2 regions of the Rahnella sp. Larv3_ips genome follow, and region 2 is predicted to be linked to the other one. Evidence: predicted binding sites of a transcription regulator. Region 2 holds the regulator's gene; the other holds the start of a gene.
The links. Region 2 encodes Fur, which represses iron uptake genes when iron is present. Its sites were predicted from a motif close to ATAATAATGAGAACNACTATCAA; they were not measured.
Positions count from the first base shown of each region.

Region 1: exbB (tol-pal system-associated acyl-CoA thioesterase) is a predicted target of Fur. The motif match lies at 7,224-7,246, and genes of this name have one in related genera.

Region 1 is NZ_MJIB01000011.1:142,889-151,472, reverse strand. It holds gene dkgA (2,5-didehydrogluconate reductase DkgA) at 1-460, opposite strand, end outside; gene ED901_RS15580 (AraC family transcriptional regulator) at 748-1,689, shown strand; gene ED901_RS15575 (DedA family protein) at 1,708-2,367, opposite strand; gene metC (cystathionine beta-lyase) at 2,592-3,785, opposite strand; gene ED901_RS15565 (TRAP transporter large permease) at 3,959-5,251, opposite strand; gene ED901_RS15560 (TRAP transporter small permease) at 5,265-5,777, opposite strand; gene ED901_RS15555 (TRAP transporter substrate-binding protein) at 5,840-6,817, opposite strand; gene exbB (tol-pal system-associated acyl-CoA thioesterase) at 7,339-8,244, shown strand; gene exbD (TonB system transport protein ExbD) at 8,254-8,584, shown strand, end outside.
Region 2 is NZ_MJIB01000005.1:398,529-407,112, forward strand. It holds gene ED901_RS10635 (PadR family transcriptional regulator) at 1-84, opposite strand, end outside; gene pgm (phosphoglucomutase (alpha-D-glucose-1,6-bisphosphate-dependent)) at 256-1,899, opposite strand; gene seqA (replication initiation negative regulator SeqA) at 1,924-2,481, opposite strand; gene ybfF (esterase) at 2,718-3,500, shown strand; gene ybfE (LexA regulated protein) at 3,764-4,045, shown strand; gene ED901_RS10660 (methyl-accepting chemotaxis protein) at 4,121-5,785, opposite strand; gene fldA (flavodoxin FldA) at 6,204-6,731, shown strand; gene fur (ferric iron uptake transcriptional regulator) at 7,046-7,501, shown strand; gene chiQ (ChiQ/YbfN family lipoprotein) at 7,639-7,980, opposite strand; gene ED901_RS10680 (OprD family outer membrane porin) at 7,994-8,584, opposite strand, start outside.

The DNA.
Region 1 (8,584 bases), on a different contig from region 2:
TACCGGTTTCATCTTTCAGTTTCTGCAAATGCTCGAGAGGGAAGTTACACACGCCGACGCTCTTCGCCAGACCTTGTTCTTTGAGCTTGAGCAGCGCTTTCCAGGCTTCCACATAGTGGCCTTGTTGCGGTTGCGGCCAGTGAATCAGATACAGATCAACGTAATCTGTTTGCAGTTTTTTGAGGCTGGTTTCCAGCGCTTCAGGTGCGTTCAGCTGATCGTCATTCCACAGTTTGGTGGTGATGAACAGCTCTTCACGAGGAACGAGACGGGCGGCAAGGGCTTCGCCGACGCCTTCCTCATTCTTATAAATGGCGGCGGTATCGATGTGGCGATAGCCGGTTTCAATGGCGGTTTTCACCGCGGCACTGGCTTCCTGATTACTGGCTTTCCATACGCCAAGTCCTAACTGAGGCATCAGGTTGCCATCGTGAAGTTTTATGATGGGTTGCGTTGCCATGAGTTTCTCCTTAATGGGCAGAGTGCCCGCAAAATGCGCGGGCACAGAGAGGGATGGGGCTTTAGCCTGTGACTAAGTCTAGTTAACGAAACAGCATCTTGCTGAGCAAGCTACTGATTTTATTTTCAACGCAAAGCCAGCCGGACCGTTTTTACTGTAAGGCCAAATCGTCGCGCGGAAGATGCTCATTCCTGCTTAAGGCTTGCCTGTTTCTGCTTGTCTCTGTAGAAACCGGGGGGAATATGGCACTATTGATGCCGGTTTATCGAAGGCGGAGAGCAGGAATTATGGAAAATGTGGACAGCTTATGTGCCCGCATGTCAGCACGCGTTGCGCAGCTCAGCGGGGACAAAATACTCAGTAAATCTGCGGTACCGCAGGTCACGCTGATGTACACCACGCAGTACCATGCAAGGCAGCCGGTGCTCTATAACCCTGGCGTGGTGATCCTGTTTCAGGGGCGCAAAGTCGGTTATCTCGGTAAGAAAACCTTCTCCTACGATCCGCATAATTATCTGATGCTGACGGTGCCGCTGCCGTTCGAATGCGAAACCTTTGGCAGCCCGGATCAGCCAATGGCCGGTATACAAATCAGCATTGATAACACGATGTTGCAGGACTTGTTGATGGACATGGGTGATGAAGCGATGGCCAGCCAGCGGGAGTCTTCCACCGGGATCAACTCCGGTATTCTTGATGACGATATTCTGTGTGCCACCGAACGTCTTCTGGATGTGATGGATAAGCCGTTGCACGCCCGCGTGCTGGGGCCGAAGATTATCCGCGAAATCCTGTTCTTCATCCTTACCAGCGAGAATGGCGGGGCATTGCAGGCGCTGGTCAACCGTCACACGCATTTCAGTCAGATCACCAAATCCCTGCGCCGCATTGAGGCTCAGTACGCAGATAATCTCAGCGTGGAAATTCTGGCGAGTGAAGTGAACATGAGCGTCTCGGCGTTTCATCACAACTTTAAAGCGGTCACCAGCACGTCACCGCTGCAATATCTGAAAACCTATCGTTTGCATAAAGCGCGCATGATGATGATTTACGACGGACTCAAAGCCAGCTCAGCGGCCCTGCAGGTGGGGTACGAAAGTGCGTCGCAGTTCAGCCGGGAGTTTAAGCGTTATTTTGGGGTGACCCCAAGCGACGAGATTGCGCGCCTGAGGGAAAGTACGTTTGGCGCATCGGCCAGCGCCGATGCCTCCTTTAAAGCGGTATTCTGACCGGGCGATCCGTGGCGATCATGCGTGGGCTTTGCGGTTTTTCCACAGCACCACGACTCCGCCCGCAAGGCCAATGACCAGCAACACCACCGGTAAAATCATCAGCCCGGCCATGACCTGGTCTTCATGACGTTTAACCAGCGGAATGTGGCTCATGGCGAATCCCAGTGTGATCACCGCGCCTACCCACAGAATAGCGCTCAGCCAGTTAAAGAACTGGAAACGGGCGTTATTCAGGCCGGAAATCCCCGCCATTGTCGGCAGCAGAGTGCGCACGAAAGCCAGAAAACGGCCTACCAGCAGCGCCATTAATCCGTGCTGAGTGAACATCCGGTGGGCGCGCTGATGATAATGCGCCGGAAGCTGCAACAGCCAGCCCCTGACCACGCGGGTATGCCCAAGCCAGCGCCCCTGTATGTAACTCAGCCAGCAGCCGAGGCTGGCGGCAATCACCAGAATAATCAGCGTCGGGAAAAAGCTCATCACCCCTTTGGCGATAAGCGCGCCGGTCAGCAACAGCAGGCTGTCGCCGGGCAGGAAGGAAGCAGGAAGCAATCCATTTTCAAGAAATAGCGTGGTGAACAGGACAGCATAAATGACCCAAAGGAGATTGGGGTCGGCGAGCATAGTAAAATCATGCCGCCAGAGTGCATGAAAAATGTCGCAAATCACTGCCATATTCTTTCCTGTTGCTGTCGTGTGCTTTTCGTAACAATCGCTGTCACTTGCCAGTGTACCGCGGATCCCGCCCGGAGACGTTGATCTGAGATCACTTCAAAAAAGATCGCCTGCCCCGGTAGTGTTCACCGGTACAGGGAGAGCTTACAGATTATTCTCATTTTGCGAATGAAAATCCGACAGATACCTTAACGATCTGCGCGGTACGTCGCAATCCCTGAGGCTCAGGCAGTGCCGATTCGTTCAAACGCCAGGGTCAGATCGGCGATCAAATCATCACAATGCTCCAGCCCGATGTGCAGCCGCACCAGCGTACCGGAGAAATCAATGGTTTCAGCCGGACGGATCGCCTGAATTTCTTCCGGCTGATTGGCTAACACCAGCGATTCAAATCCGCCCCAGGAGTAGGCCATACTGAAGTGTTCAAAGTGATCGAGGTAATCGGAAAGCTGCTGCGTGCTCAGGCGCTGTTTCAGCACGAACGAGAACAAACCGCAGCTGCCGGTGAAATCGCGTTTCCAGAATTCATGACCTTTACTGCCAGGCAGGGCAGGATGGTTGACTACCGCCACTTCCGGACGCTCTGCCAGCCACTGCGCGATACGAAGGCTGCTTTCCTCATGTTGCCTGAGGCGGATGCTCATGGTGCGCAACCCCCGGCTGGCGACGTAGGCCGTATCGGCATCAACCATCTGCCCCATCAGATAAGAATGCTCGCGCAACTGTTCCCAGCAGCGGGCATTGGAAACGGCCGTGCCTATCATCGCATCGGAATGCCCGACGATATATTTGGTACCCGCCTGAATCGAAATATCGATGTCAAACTCCAGTGCCTTAAACAGAATGCCCGCCGCCCAGGTATTGTCGATCATGATGACAACATCAGGGTTCACCGCGCGTACGGACGCCACCATGGCCGGGATATCGGGCACTTCCATCGTGATAGAGCCGGGTGATTCGAGAAACACGACCTGGGTGTTCGGTTGCATCAGAGAACCGAGATCTGCGCCGATATCGGACGGGAAATAGGTGGTGGAAACGCCGAGTTTTTTCAGCACTTTTTCGCAGAAATCTTGCGTCGGTTCGTAAGAGGAACCGGCCACCAGAATGTGGTCGCCGGTGCTGACAAATGACAATACCGCATTACTGACCGCCGCGGCGCCGCAGGGATAAAGCGCGCAGCCCGCGCCACCTTCCAGTTCGACCATCGCTTCCTGCAGCGAGAAATGCGTCAGGGTGCCACGACGACCGTAAAACAATTCTCCGTTAGCGCGGTTGGCGGTGGCGTGTTTTTTATCCGCCACGGTGTTAAACACCAGCGAGGAGGCGCGCTGAATGACGGCATTGACCGAACCTTGCGTGAACTTCTTGTCCCGTCCGGCGCTTATCAGCGCGGTTTCGATTTTCTTCGACGACATAATCCGTGTTTCACCCTGTTTTGTAGAGCGATGCTCTCTGGCATCCGCTGATATCTCATTAACTTAACATGATGAAATCACAGGATCAGGTTTTTGCCGGTTGAATGAGAAAATTTCAGCCAATCTTTTATACAAGGAAAGGCCCGTCAGAAATGACGGGCCTGGCAGAGGTTTTATCCTGTGTAGACGCCGAACAGTTTGGGGAGGAACAGCGAAATCGAAGGAATATAGGTCACCAGCATCAGCACCAGGAACAACACGCAATAGAACGGCAGCATGGCTTTGACGACTTTCTCAATGCTCTGTTTACTGACCGCGCTGGCGACAAACAGCACCGACCCGACCGGCGGGGTGATAAGCCCGATCCCCAGATTCACCAGCATGATCATGCCAAAATGAACCGGATCGATGCCCAGCGATAACACCACCGGCAGCAGGACCGGCGTCAGGATCAGAATGATCGGCGCCATGTCCATCAGCGTACCGATCAGCAACAGCATGATGTTGATCCACATGAGGATCACGTACTTGTTGTCGGAGATCGAGGTGAAGAATTCGGTGATGCGCATCGGCAATTGCATGTAGGTCATCACGGCGCCAAAGCTGGCCGCGAAGCCAATCAGGATCATGACGATACTGACGGTTTTCACCGTGCGGTACATCAGTTTCGGCAGTTCACTCCATTTGTAATCGCGGTAAATGAACATCGTGACGAAAAATGACCACAGACAGGCGATGGCGGCAGATTCCGTGGCGGTGAAAATCCCGCTGAGAATTCCGCCCATGATGATGACGACGGTCATCAGGCCCCACAGCGTGTCGATGAAAATCTTCAGTGCCTGACGAAACGGCACGCGTTCACCTTTCGGATAACCGCGCTGATGCGCAAAGACGACGCACATCACCATCAGGGTCAGGCTGAGCAGTAAACCGGGCAAAATACCGGCGATGAACAGTGCGGCGATCGACACCGTACCGCCCGTGGCGAGCGAGTAAATGACCGAGTTATGACTCGGCGGCGTGAGGATCGCCTGCACCGAGCCGCTGGCCGTGACCGCAGCGGCAAAATCGCGCGGATAACCTTTCTTCTCCATTTCCGGGATCATCACCGAACCAATCGACGCAGTATCCGCCACCGATGAGCCGGAGATCGCGCCGAAAAAGGTTGAGGCGACAATGTTCACCAGCGACAGACCGCCGCGAATGAACCCGACAAAGATATAGGCAAAACTCACCAGCCGGCGGGCAATGCCTCCTTCAGCCATGATCGCGCCGGCCAGAATAAAGAACGGGATCGCCAGCAGTGAAAACTTATTCACGCCGTTGGTCAGCTGGATCATCAGTGCTTCAAGCGGCAGATCGATCCACCAGGCACCGGCCAGCGCGCTGAGGCCAACGGCGTAAGCCACCGGCACGCCGATCGCCAGCATCACCCCCAGCGTTAACAGTAAAATGAGTGCATCCATAAGTCTCTCCGGGTCAGGCGTCGGAATTTCCCAGCATCACGACAGGGCGCTGATGCTGCGGCCCGGCAATGATCTGCTCAATGATGAATAAGATCGTCAGGGCAGAGCCCACGGGCAGCGGTAAATAGGTTTCTCCGGCGGTCAGCAGCGGGAATTCCGCCACCGGCTGGAGCCACAGTTCACTGCACAGATGCAGGCTGTACCAGAAAATGAAGATGCTGATCGCCAGCATCATCAGATCTGACAGCAGCGCCGAGAACTTTTTCAGGGCAGGAGGCAGACGGTCGGTGACCATCGCCACCACGATGTGAGAACCCGCGCGATAACTGACGGCCGCGCCGATAAAGGTGAACGTCACCATACACATGATGGCAACCGGCTCAGGCCATGACAGTGCACTGTTCATGACATAGCGGGCGAATATCCCGATGGGGATCACCCCGACCATCAGCAATAATGCAATCCCGGCAAGCCACATTGCGGCGCGGTAAAGAATGTCCATCAGGGTGTGATATCCGGAAATCATAAAGTCTCCCCCGGTGAGTGTCGGAAAAGGGCAGCGGGAGCTGCCCGTGTCAGAGACAGTGGTTACTGAACGTCAGCGATTTGCTGCATCAGATCTTTATGGTCTTTACCGAACTCATCGCGAACGGACTGGGTGGCCTGAACATAGGCCGCCGGATCGATGTCGTAAAATTTCACGCCGCCCGCTTTCATGGTGGCGAGGGCTTTTTCGTTATAGGCTTTCCACAGTTCACGCTGCTCATCCTGGGCTTCTTTCGACAGTTTCAGGATCAACTGCTGATCTTCCGGTTTCAGCTTGTCCCATTTCACTTTTGAGTACAGGAACAGCTCAGGAATAATGAAATGACGGCTGTAGGTGTAGTTTTTCACCACCGGCAGGTAGTTGTGCGCGACGAAGGTCGGTGGATTGTTTTCCGTGCCGTCGATAACCCCGGTTTGCATACCGCTGAACACTTCACTGACGCCCATAGCGACCGGGTTTGCTCCCATGGCTTTCAGCGTTGCCAGCGCAATCGGGCTGCCCTGAACGCGGATCTTCATGCCTTTCAAATCTTCCGGTTTGACGACCGGTTCTTTGGTGATCAGATTGCGGGTCCCGCCGTCCATCCAGCCGAGAAATACCAGCCGGGAGTTCGGGTTATTGGTAATTTTATCGCCGATCTCTTTGCCAATCTGACCGTCGAGCACTTTGTGCATGTGATCTTCATCGCGGAAAATATAGGGCAGGGTGAACACGTTGATTTCGGGCAGGATTGACGCCACCGGGGTCATTGATACGCGAATAATATCCAGCGCACCGAGCTGCGCCTGTTCAATTTCCTGCTTTTCGTCGCCCAGCACACCGCCGGGGAAGGTTTTGATTTCAAGGCGTCCGTCTGTTTGTTTTTGCAACTTTTCGCCCATATGCTGGACGGCAACGACGTTCGGGTAACCTTGCGGATGCACGTCGGCAGCTTTCAACGTTTGTGCTGACAGGCCGGAAGTGAATAACAGGGTCGCGGAACTCAGGCAAAGGCTGAGAAGTGCTTTTTGCATTTTCATCAGTTTGTCTCCAGGGGAATTCAGTAAGGGAATGAAAAGTTACAGCGAAAATGAACCGGTCTGGCGCGCCGTGCGCTGACGGAACCTCATGTGAATCTTGTAAATTGTCTTATAAATTAAATGGATACAGGGAATTCCGGTGTGTGGTCTTTCCCGGTACATAGACCTTACCTTATTTATAACTGCCGGGTATTTGAGCGTTATCACAAATTAATAACAAATGTAAAATGCTGTTACTTAATATTTAAAACATTGTTTTGTCTTTGATAATTATGTTCAGGCGATTGATTTACTGTGGGATTTTTTACAAAAGTGTGACCCGTGTATAACTGTTGAAGTATTGACCAAAGACTCAAAACCTTGTCATCCGTCAAGGACACCCGCGTCAGCAGGCGGGACAATGTAAATAATAATGAGAACGACTATCAATTAGGTCTTTTTATTTGATACAATTCGGCGTTATTTAACCCATATACACTGATTCTGGCTGGAGGCGACGCGTGAAAACGGCTCGCAATAAGATGAAAAAAACGACTTCAGTATTGATGTCGTTAATGTTGGTGGTTGGCCTGAGCGGTAACGCAATGGCTGCACCTGCGACGCCGGCGGCGAATGCTGTCACTTCTGAAACCACGCAACCGGCACCTGCTGCGGCAGACACCACGCCCGCGCCGGTTATGCAATCCGCACCAGCGGAAGCTCCCGTCATCCCTACCGATCTGTCCGTATTAGGCATGTACCATCATGCTGACGTGGTGGTGAAAACTGTCATGATCGGCCTGCTGCTGGCGTCCGTTGTCACCTGGGCTTTGCTGTTCAGCAAAGGCTCCGAAGTGTTCAGCGCTAAACGCCGTATGCGCCGTGAATTTGATGCGTTGTCTTCCGTGCGTACGCTGGACGAAGCTGCCGAGCAGGCTGAGAGTTTCGCCGCCAGCAGCATCAGCGCACAAATGATCCGCGATGCGCAAAATGAACTCGAGCTGTCTGCCGGTTCCACCGACAACAACGGCATTAAAGAACGCACCGGTTTCCGTCTGGAGCGTCGTGTGGGTGCTGCCGGGCGTCACATGGGCCGGGGCAATGGGATCCTCGCCACTATCGGCGCGATCTCTCCTTTCGTCGGTCTGTTTGGTACCGTGTGGGGCATCATGAACAGTTTCATTGGTATCGCCCAAACCCAGACCACTAACCTTGCCGTTGTGGCGCCAGGTATTGCAGAAGCCCTGCTGGCGACCGCGGTGGGTCTGGTTGCTGCCATCCCTGCGGTGGTTATCTACAACATTTTCGCCCGTACCATCACTTCCTATCGTCATCAGGTTGGCGACGTGGCGGCGCAGATTATCCTGTTACAGGGCCGTGATTTGGATCTGGCTGCCAGCGAAGGCGATGCGCCGCGCGGTCAGACAGGTCAGTTACGCGTAGGATAAGAACAGATTATGGCTATTCGGTTAAACGACGATATCGACGAAAGCGGTGAAATGCATGACATTAACGTCACGCCTTTCATCGACGTTATGTTGGTTCTGCTGATCATCTTCATGGTCGCCGCGCCACTGGCTACCGTAGATGTGCGGGTAGATTTACCGGCTTCCACGGCGAAAGCGCAGCCGCGTCCTGAGAAACCGATCTTCCTGACGGTGAAATCGGACAAACAGCTGTTCCTCGGCGACAGCCCGGTAAATAGCGACAACCTGACTGCCATGCTCGATCAGCGTACTCAGGGCAATAAGCAGAGTACGATTTTCTTCCGTGCAGATAAGACGGTGG
Region 2 (8,584 bases):
TGATTCATGGCGGCAATGACCGCGATGCCCTTCTTCCCGGCTACCGTGACCGCGATGACGGCCTTCAAACATTTTACTAAACATAATGCATGTCCTATTTAGATATATCGAATTATTTCGATATATCTAAACTAGATCAGTTTTTCGACACTGGCAAGCAGGAATGCGCATTTAGATATATCTTTTTGTATCTGAACGACAGGCAAAAAAAAAGCGCTGAATAATCAGCGCTTTTGATGAGAGGAAGAAAGGGGCTTATTTGGCGTCGGCGAGCACTTTGCTGACGATTTCTACCGCTTCTTTCTCGATTTGTTCGCGGTGTTCAGCACCGAGGAAGCTTTCACAATAGATTTTGTAGGCTTCTTCTGTGCCGGACGGGCGTGCCGCGAACCAGCCGTTTTTGGTCATCACTTTCAGGCCGCCGATAGACGCGCCGTTACCCGGCGCGTTGGTCAGACGGGCAGTGATCGGGTCACCGGCCAGCGTGTCGGCTTTCACCTGTTCAGGAGAAAGTTTGGACAGCGCGGCTTTTTGCGCGTGAGTCGCAGGTGCCTGAATACGGTTGTAGCTTGGCGCGCCAAAGCGGGCAGCCAGCTCGTTGTAATGTTCCTGCGGGTTCTTGCCGGTGACGGCGGTAATTTCCGCCGCCAGCAGGCACATGATGATACCGTCTTTGTCGGTAGACCACGGAGTGCCGTCGAAACGCAGGAAAGAAGCCCCTGCACTTTCTTCGCCACCAAAACCGAAGCTGCCGTCAAACAGGCCATCAACGAACCATTTGAAACCGACCGGCACTTCCACCAGTTTACGGCCCAAATCTTCCACCACGCGGTCGATCATCGCACTCGATACCAGCGTTTTACCGACGGCAACGTCTTTGCCCCACTGCGGACGGTGCTGGAACAGGTACTGAATCGCCACCGCCAGATAATGGTTCGGGTTCATCAGACCGGCTGGCGTCACGATGCCGTGGCGGTCGTAGTCAGGGTCATTGGCGAAAGCCAGATCGAATTTATCACGCAGCGCCAGCAGACCGGCCATGGCGGATTCCGACGAACAGTCCATGCGGATCACGCCGTCGTGGTCGAGGTGCATGAAACGAAAAGTCTGATCGACTTCATCGTTCACCAGCGTCAGATCCAGTTTGTAATGCTCAGCAATACGTTTCCAGTATTCGATACCGGAACCGCCGAGCGGATCAACGCCCAGTTTCAGGCCCGCTTTCTGAATCGCGGCCATATCGACGATCTCGGTCAGCCCTTCGATAAACGGCTGAACCAGATCCTGTGCCACCAGATGACCGCTTTTCCACGCCTGATCCAGAGACTGACGCTTCACACCGGCCAGTTTTGCTGCCAGCAGCGCGTTGGCGCGTTTCTCAATAACGGAGGTCAGATTGGTATCTGCCGGGCCGCCGTTGGTCGGGTTGTATTTGATGCCGCCATCTTCCGGTGGGTTGTGCGATGGGGTGATGACAATGCCATCAGCCAGCGCGCCGCCTTTGCGGTTATGGGTCAGGATCGCGTGAGACACCGCCGGAGTGGGGGTGAATCCGTTATCTTCCTGCACAATGACGTCAACGCCATTGGCCGTCAGCACTTCCAGCACAGAAATAAACGCCGGTTCGGACAGCGCGTGGGTATCTTTACCCACGTAGCACGGGCCGGTGGTGCCCTGCTCTTTACGCACTTCGGCAATCGCCTGAGCAATGGCCAGGATGTGCGCTTCGTTAAAGCTGTGACGCAACGAACTCCCGCGATGGCCGGATGTGCCGAATTTCACAGCATGCGCTGTGTTAGCCGGATCCGGTTGCAGAACGTAATACTGTGACGTTAACTGCGCCACGTTGATCAAATCGCTTTGCTGAGCAGGTTGCCCTGCACGGGGGTGATTAGCCATTGGCGCTTCTCCCTGACGCTGAAATTAGAGGGTGCCGCACACTTTGTCAGTCAGTTCCGCAGGGAACTGCATGAACTGCATGATGTGTTCGATCATGCTGCGTTTGCGACCTGTGTTGGTATTTGTAATAACCCAATACGGCGTTCCGGGAACGTGTTTAGGCTTGGTATGAATGCCGTTTTGCAGCAACGTTTGCTGGTCACCGGCAAAATAGGTCCGCGTGCGGCCAGTCAGTGACTCGGTCGCAACAGCAAATTCTTTCGCGTTAAGGTTGTAGAGCGTAGACAGGATCAACATAAACCGGTTGACCGCTTTGGTCTGCTCTGCGTACTCGTCAGACAGCAGCATTTCACGCACGGCACGGACTTTATCGCGCGACGTCGGTGCCGGAGCGGCAGCGGCGGGTTTTCCCGCAGCCACGGTGCCGGCAATAACAGGAGTGTTCGCGGGCGCGGCAGGCGAGGTCTGACCGGCAGTAAATTTCAGCATGCGGCGCAAAATATCAGACGCACTCTCACCGATGGCTTGTGTGTGGCTGGCAATATAGCGGTAGAGTTCTTCGTCAACCTCAATAGTTTTCATCTTTATCCAGTACTGTTTTTCTACTTAATTCAAAAGGATTATACAAATTTCTACGCAGTAACGAACAGGGGAATTGTGCCGCGAAGCAAAAAGCAGAATTATTACCTTTTCGCTGCATGCTGGCCCCGGCCTGTTCTGTCCCACATAGTGAAATCCCGCTCAGGCATCTGGCAGAAACTTTCTGTTTTGAAAAATTATCCGCCACTCATGATAACCTAATGAGATTGTTTATCTGTATGAACTTCGCCATGAAATTACATTATCGCCTGCAAGAACCTGAAGTGGCTGGCAGCACTGCCCTGCCGGTTTTGTTAATCCACGGTTTGTTCGGAACCCTTGATAATCTGGGCATTCTGGCCCGCGACCTGAAACAACAGCATAGAGTGTTGCAGGTTGATTTGCGTAATCACGGCCAGTCCGGCCGCGCGGATGAGATGTCTTACGCCGCGATGGCGCAGGATTTAGTGGAAACGCTGGATGACGTCGGTTTCCAAAAAATCATCGTTATTGGCCATTCAATGGGCGGAAAAGCGGCCATGGCGCTGACGGCGCTTATCCCCGATCGCATCGAAAAGCTGATTGCCATAGATGTCGCGCCGGTGGATTACCACGTGCGCCGCCATGACGAGATTTTTGCGGCGATCAACGCAGTGACGAAAGCAGGGCTGCGCGACCGCACCTCCGCCACGGAGTGTATGCGTGAGCATATAAAGGAAGACGGTGTGATCCAGTTCCTGCTGAAGTCGTTCGCGCAGGGAGAATGGCGCTTCAACGTGCCGGTGTTGCTCAGTCAATACGACACCATTACCGGCTGGGAAGACGTCCCGGCGTGGGATCACCCGGCGCTGTTTATCCGTGGCGGGTTATCGCCGTATGTACAGGATGAATATCGCAGCGCCATTGCCCGCCAGTTCCCGCAGGCGAAAGCGCATGTGGTGGCCGGTGCCGGTCACTGGGTGCATGCGGAAAAACCTGAGGCGGTGTTGCGCGCTGTGCATCGTTTCATCGATGCAGCCTGAGGTTTAACATCCTGGGGATAAATTGTGCAAAAAGTCTGCACAACGTCAGAAGTTATCATGAAATCAGGGCAATCAGGCGTTGTGAACCCCAGGCGCGCTAGGGTATGATTGCGCGCTATAATTTTTGCCGCCCCGTTTCACTCAGGTCGAGTGGCGGGAGGTGAATTGGGTCAGGGTTTCTTAGCCCGAAATGTGTGAAACGCTCGTCAGGAATCGGCTTGCCGTTTTCCGATGTAAAAACTTCCCTGGTTGTACCGCTACCTATGGCAAAAGAACAACTGGATCGCACGACGATTGATCTGTTCGCAGATGACCGCCGTCCGGGGCGTCCAAAAACAAATCCGCTATCCCGTGATGAACAGCTCAGGATCAACAAGCGCAATCAGTTACGCCGCGATAAAGCGAGCGGTCTGCGTCGCGTGGAGCTGAAAATGAACGCCGATGCTGTTGATACCCTCAATAAGCTGGCAGAAGAACGCAATATCAGTCGTAGCGAATTGATTGAAGAGATGCTGCTTGCGCATCTTAACGGTCATGAAGGCTGATTGAAAACGGGTAACCTTCTCAGGCTACCCGTTTGTTTTTTCTTACTTATTCCCGGCTAACTTCCTTTTTCCCACTCAGAACGTTTCCCAGTTTTCAGCACTCTTCGCCGACATCATTCCTGTGTCCGGTCGCAATAACGGCGCTGGCATCTTACCGGTCGGTTTTGCCCCAACGCGCGTCACGCTGTCGCTGAGTTTAAAGGTCGCGACGGCGTTGTTCAGCAATGCAGCCTGCTCTTCCAGAGAGACGGCGGCCTGAGACGCCTGTTCAACCAGCGCGGCGTTCTGCTGCGTGACGCTGTCCATCTGCGTCACGGCCACAGCTACCTGGCTGATGCCTTTACTTTGCTCATCAGATGCTGACGCGATTTCGGCCATAATATCCGTGACGTGTGTGATCGAACGCACCACTTCATTCATGGTCTGACCGGCGTTTTCGACCAGTTTGGAACCGCTGTCAACGCGGGAAACGGATTCGCTGATCAGCGACTCAATCTCTTTTGCTGCCTGCGCACTACGCTGTGCCAGATTGCGCACTTCGCTGGCGACCACGGCGAACCCGCGGCCCTGTTCGCCTGCACGGGCGGCTTCAACCGCGGCATTCAGCGCCAGAATGTTGGTCTGGAAGGCGATACTGTTGATGACCGAGGTAATCTCCGCGATTTTCTTCGAGCTGCCTGAAATATCTTTCATGGTGCTGACCACATCCGCGACAATACTGCCGCCCTTCTGCGCCGTGGTAGAGGCTTCTATCACCAGCTGGCTGGCGTGATGCGCGTTGTCAGCATTGTGTTTCACCGTGGCTGTCAGCTCTTCCATGCTGGCCGCCGTCTCTTCCAGCGCAGACGCCTGCTCTTCGGTACGGGAAGAGAGATCGTTATTGCCGGCAGAAATTTCAGACGCGCCCTGGTAAATATTGTTCGTGCAGTTACGGATGGTTTGCACGGTATTCACCAGACTGGCCTGCATGATGTTCAGTAACGGAATCAACTTACCGGCGCAGTTTTTACCGAACTCTTCCATGTTATGCGTCAGGTCACCACTGGCAATCAGCGCGAACTGATCGCGGAGTTTATCCAGCGGTTTGACTAACGCCATCACCAGATAGCGATCGGTCAGCAGCAGGATAATCAGCCCAATAACAAACGCGGTGATCTGAATCACTTTGCTGAGATTAGTCAGATGATTAGACTCCGTTTGCGCCGCGCTGAAATCCACCGCGATCTGGCTGCTGACTTTTTGCATGGCAGCCCCGAAATCACGGCTTAACGCCGGAACGCCAGACTGCGACAGCTGATTGTACGCATCGATATTTTTGCTGCTGGCGGCCTCAAATAACGGCTTCACGCCCTGCGTTATCAGACTTTCCCAACGGGTGAGTAATTCCTGAACCGCTGAATCTTCCAGCCCCGGATGCGGGGCCGCTTTGAAATCCGCCTGCGCCTGCGTCAGGGCTTCAAGGGATTGTTTTGCGGTATCAAAAATTTCCGGCCCTTTGGTCGGATCGGCCTGAAGCTGCGACACCGCACGGCTTAAGCGGGTTACGGTACGAAAATACTGATCATTTCCTTTGCTGATCAGCGCCATATTGTTGACGAGCTCAGAACTGTTGCGGGTGTTTTGCGTCAGCGTATTCAGTGAGTTAACGGTGTAAAGGGATACACCCGCCCACATAACGCAGAAAACGCCAAGAATGGTTAATAACGCGGCCCTGATGGTGATATTTTTTAAAAACTGCACGATATGCCTCTCTCGAAACATGACTGTTTCTGGTCTGAGGATTGAGGGGGATGCGGAGAATCAAGACAAGTAACCATCAGGCAAGTGCCCCAGGACATGTTTGAACACCTCTCCGGGCATCGATTTCTTTATTATGTTGAGATTGCTCTCGCATCATCTATCGGCGGGACGTGCTTAAAATTTAGTATTGTTAAGATATATTTCTTCACTTTGCTTTTAACCCCGTCAATTTTGAGGATTTTATCTGGATTAAAAGCACACGAAGGCGATACCACTTAAAAAGATTGCCCGATAAACTTATTCGTCAGTTAAGAAGGCGAGCAGAAGCATATTCTCCGCCTCACGAGTTTGCTATTATCAGCACTATTATTGCCTGCAATGTAGGGCTTATCATTGAGAACAAGAGGTTAGACATCTTATGGCCGTAGTAGGAATCTTCTTTGGATCCGATACAGGTAACACCGAAAACATCGCAAAAATGATCCAGAAACAACTGGGTAAAGATGTTGCTGAGGTGCATGACATTGCGAAGAGCAGCAAAGAGGATCTGGAAAAATTCGATATTTTGCTGATCGGTATTCCAACCTGGTATTACGGTGAAGCTCAGTGTGACTGGGACGATTTCTTCCCAAGCCTGGAAGAGATAGATTTTGAAGGTAAGCTGGTTGCGCTGTTTGGTTGCGGCGATCAGGAAGACTACGCAGAATATTTCTGTGATGCGCTGGGCACCGTGCGCGACATCATTGAGCCACGCGGCGCGGTGATTGTGGGTCACTGGCCAACCGAAGGCTATCACTTCGAAGCATCCAAAGGTCTGGCAGATGATAAACATTTCATTGGACTGGCTATTGATGAAGACCGTCAGCCGGAATTAACCAATGAGCGCGTTGACGCCTGGGTTAAGCAAATTACTGAAGAATTGAGCCTTTCAGAAATTATTGGCTAAAAACCCTGTTGGCCCTGAGGATTTATTCTACAATTAAAGGGCCAAACTATTACTGAAATTAACAATTTAGCCACAACAAAATTGTTACTTTCGGTGGTATCAAGGTACACTGAGTTCATCTGTTTTTTCTATCGATCAAGTCGTTGCATTGTCTTATGTGACTGGCATTTAGTGATCTTTATTAACAGGCTATCGTTTAGGGGATCGGCACACTTCCGTTAAAAGAAGGATCCTAATCGAAGAATTTTGTGCCGCTGATGCCACAGGCTCCATGCCTCAACTTGATTAGCACATAGTAACAGGACTGAATCCGCATGACTGACAACAACACCGCACTGAAGAAAGCCGGCTTAAAAGTCACGCTTCCGCGCCTTAAAATCCTGGAAGTGTTGCAAGCGCCGGAAGGTCATCACGTTAGTGCGGAAGATCTGTACAAACAATTGATTGATATGGGTGAAGAGATTGGTCTGGCGACGGTTTACCGCGTTCTGAACCAGTTTGATGACGCCGGTATCGTGACCCGCCATAACTTCGAAGGCGGCAAGTCCGTGTTCGAACTGACTCAGCAACACCATCACGATCACCTGATTTGCTTAGATTGTGGCCGTGTTATTGAATTCCGCGACGAATACATTGAAGGTCGTCAGCGCGAAATTGCTAAAAAACACGGTATCAAACTGACCAACCACAGCCTGTACCTGTACGGCCACTGTGAAGCAGGCGACTGCCGCGAAGATGACTCTTTGCACAATGACAAACCTGCGCAGTAATCTGCCGGGCTCGTTGATATCGACCTAAAATTAACCGCTGAAAAGCGGTTTTTTTATGCCCGTTTATCAGCGATGAAAGACATAAAAAACCCCGGCAAGCCGGGGTTTTCTGTCTCACCTTCAGGGATTGACGAGGTTTACTGCACCGGCGCAGGTGAGTTATTGGCTTTAATTTCCTTCCAGATTTTTCCACAATCGGCGGCGTAAGCCTGCCCGTCTCCGGTTTTGCGTGCCGTCAGGCAGCGCTGGTAATCCAGCACGCGTACCGTTTCCTGTTGTGCAAACTGCTGGTGAGCTTTCTCTTCCTTCAGAACGTTAAGAACCGCCTGGCAGGATGCAAGTTTGTCCGGCGAGCCTTCGGCAGTGTTGATGCAGGCGCTGTAAGCCTTGCGCAGTCTGGCATCTTCAGCCTGCCCTGACGTCTGGGAACAACCGGCCAGCAATAAAGACGTGGTCACGATCAGCAGTAATTTATTCATCGACATAGTGACCTCAGAAAATAGTGAATGGAGCGATAACGATAAATTTCACATCTTTTTCATCCTGGAAGATGTTGCCGTAACCACCGCCCCAGCTCGGAATATCTGAATGGTTGTCATACTGGGTGTAATGCAATTTGAACAACGTGCCTTTGGCGCGCCCTTCCTGAAGGGTGTAAAGCGCATCCAGACTCCACGCACTTTCTTTCAGACGCTGGCTTTGGTCATAAACTGCATTGGTGCTTGGCTTGGCATCCCATGCATAAACATAGGAACCGCCGACCGCGAAGCCCGGCAGATCCCATTTCGCCAGATCATATAAAACACCGGCATATACCGCTTTTTCGCCGTTGGCGTTGAAGTCGGAACGGTTATCCCACCACACATCGAGACGACCATTGGATGAGGAATACGTTGGGGTCATACGCTGAAGGAAGTAGCCCTGATTCCCCTCCGCCTTGACCATCGTCCCTTCCAGACGCCAGTCAAACTGGCCGGTGGTATAACCGAACGTCAGAGCCTGCAACCATGCCAGCCCATCGTACAAACTGTTAGGATCGTTTTTATCACTGATGCGGTCTTCTGCACCGTAGAACTGGTAGCT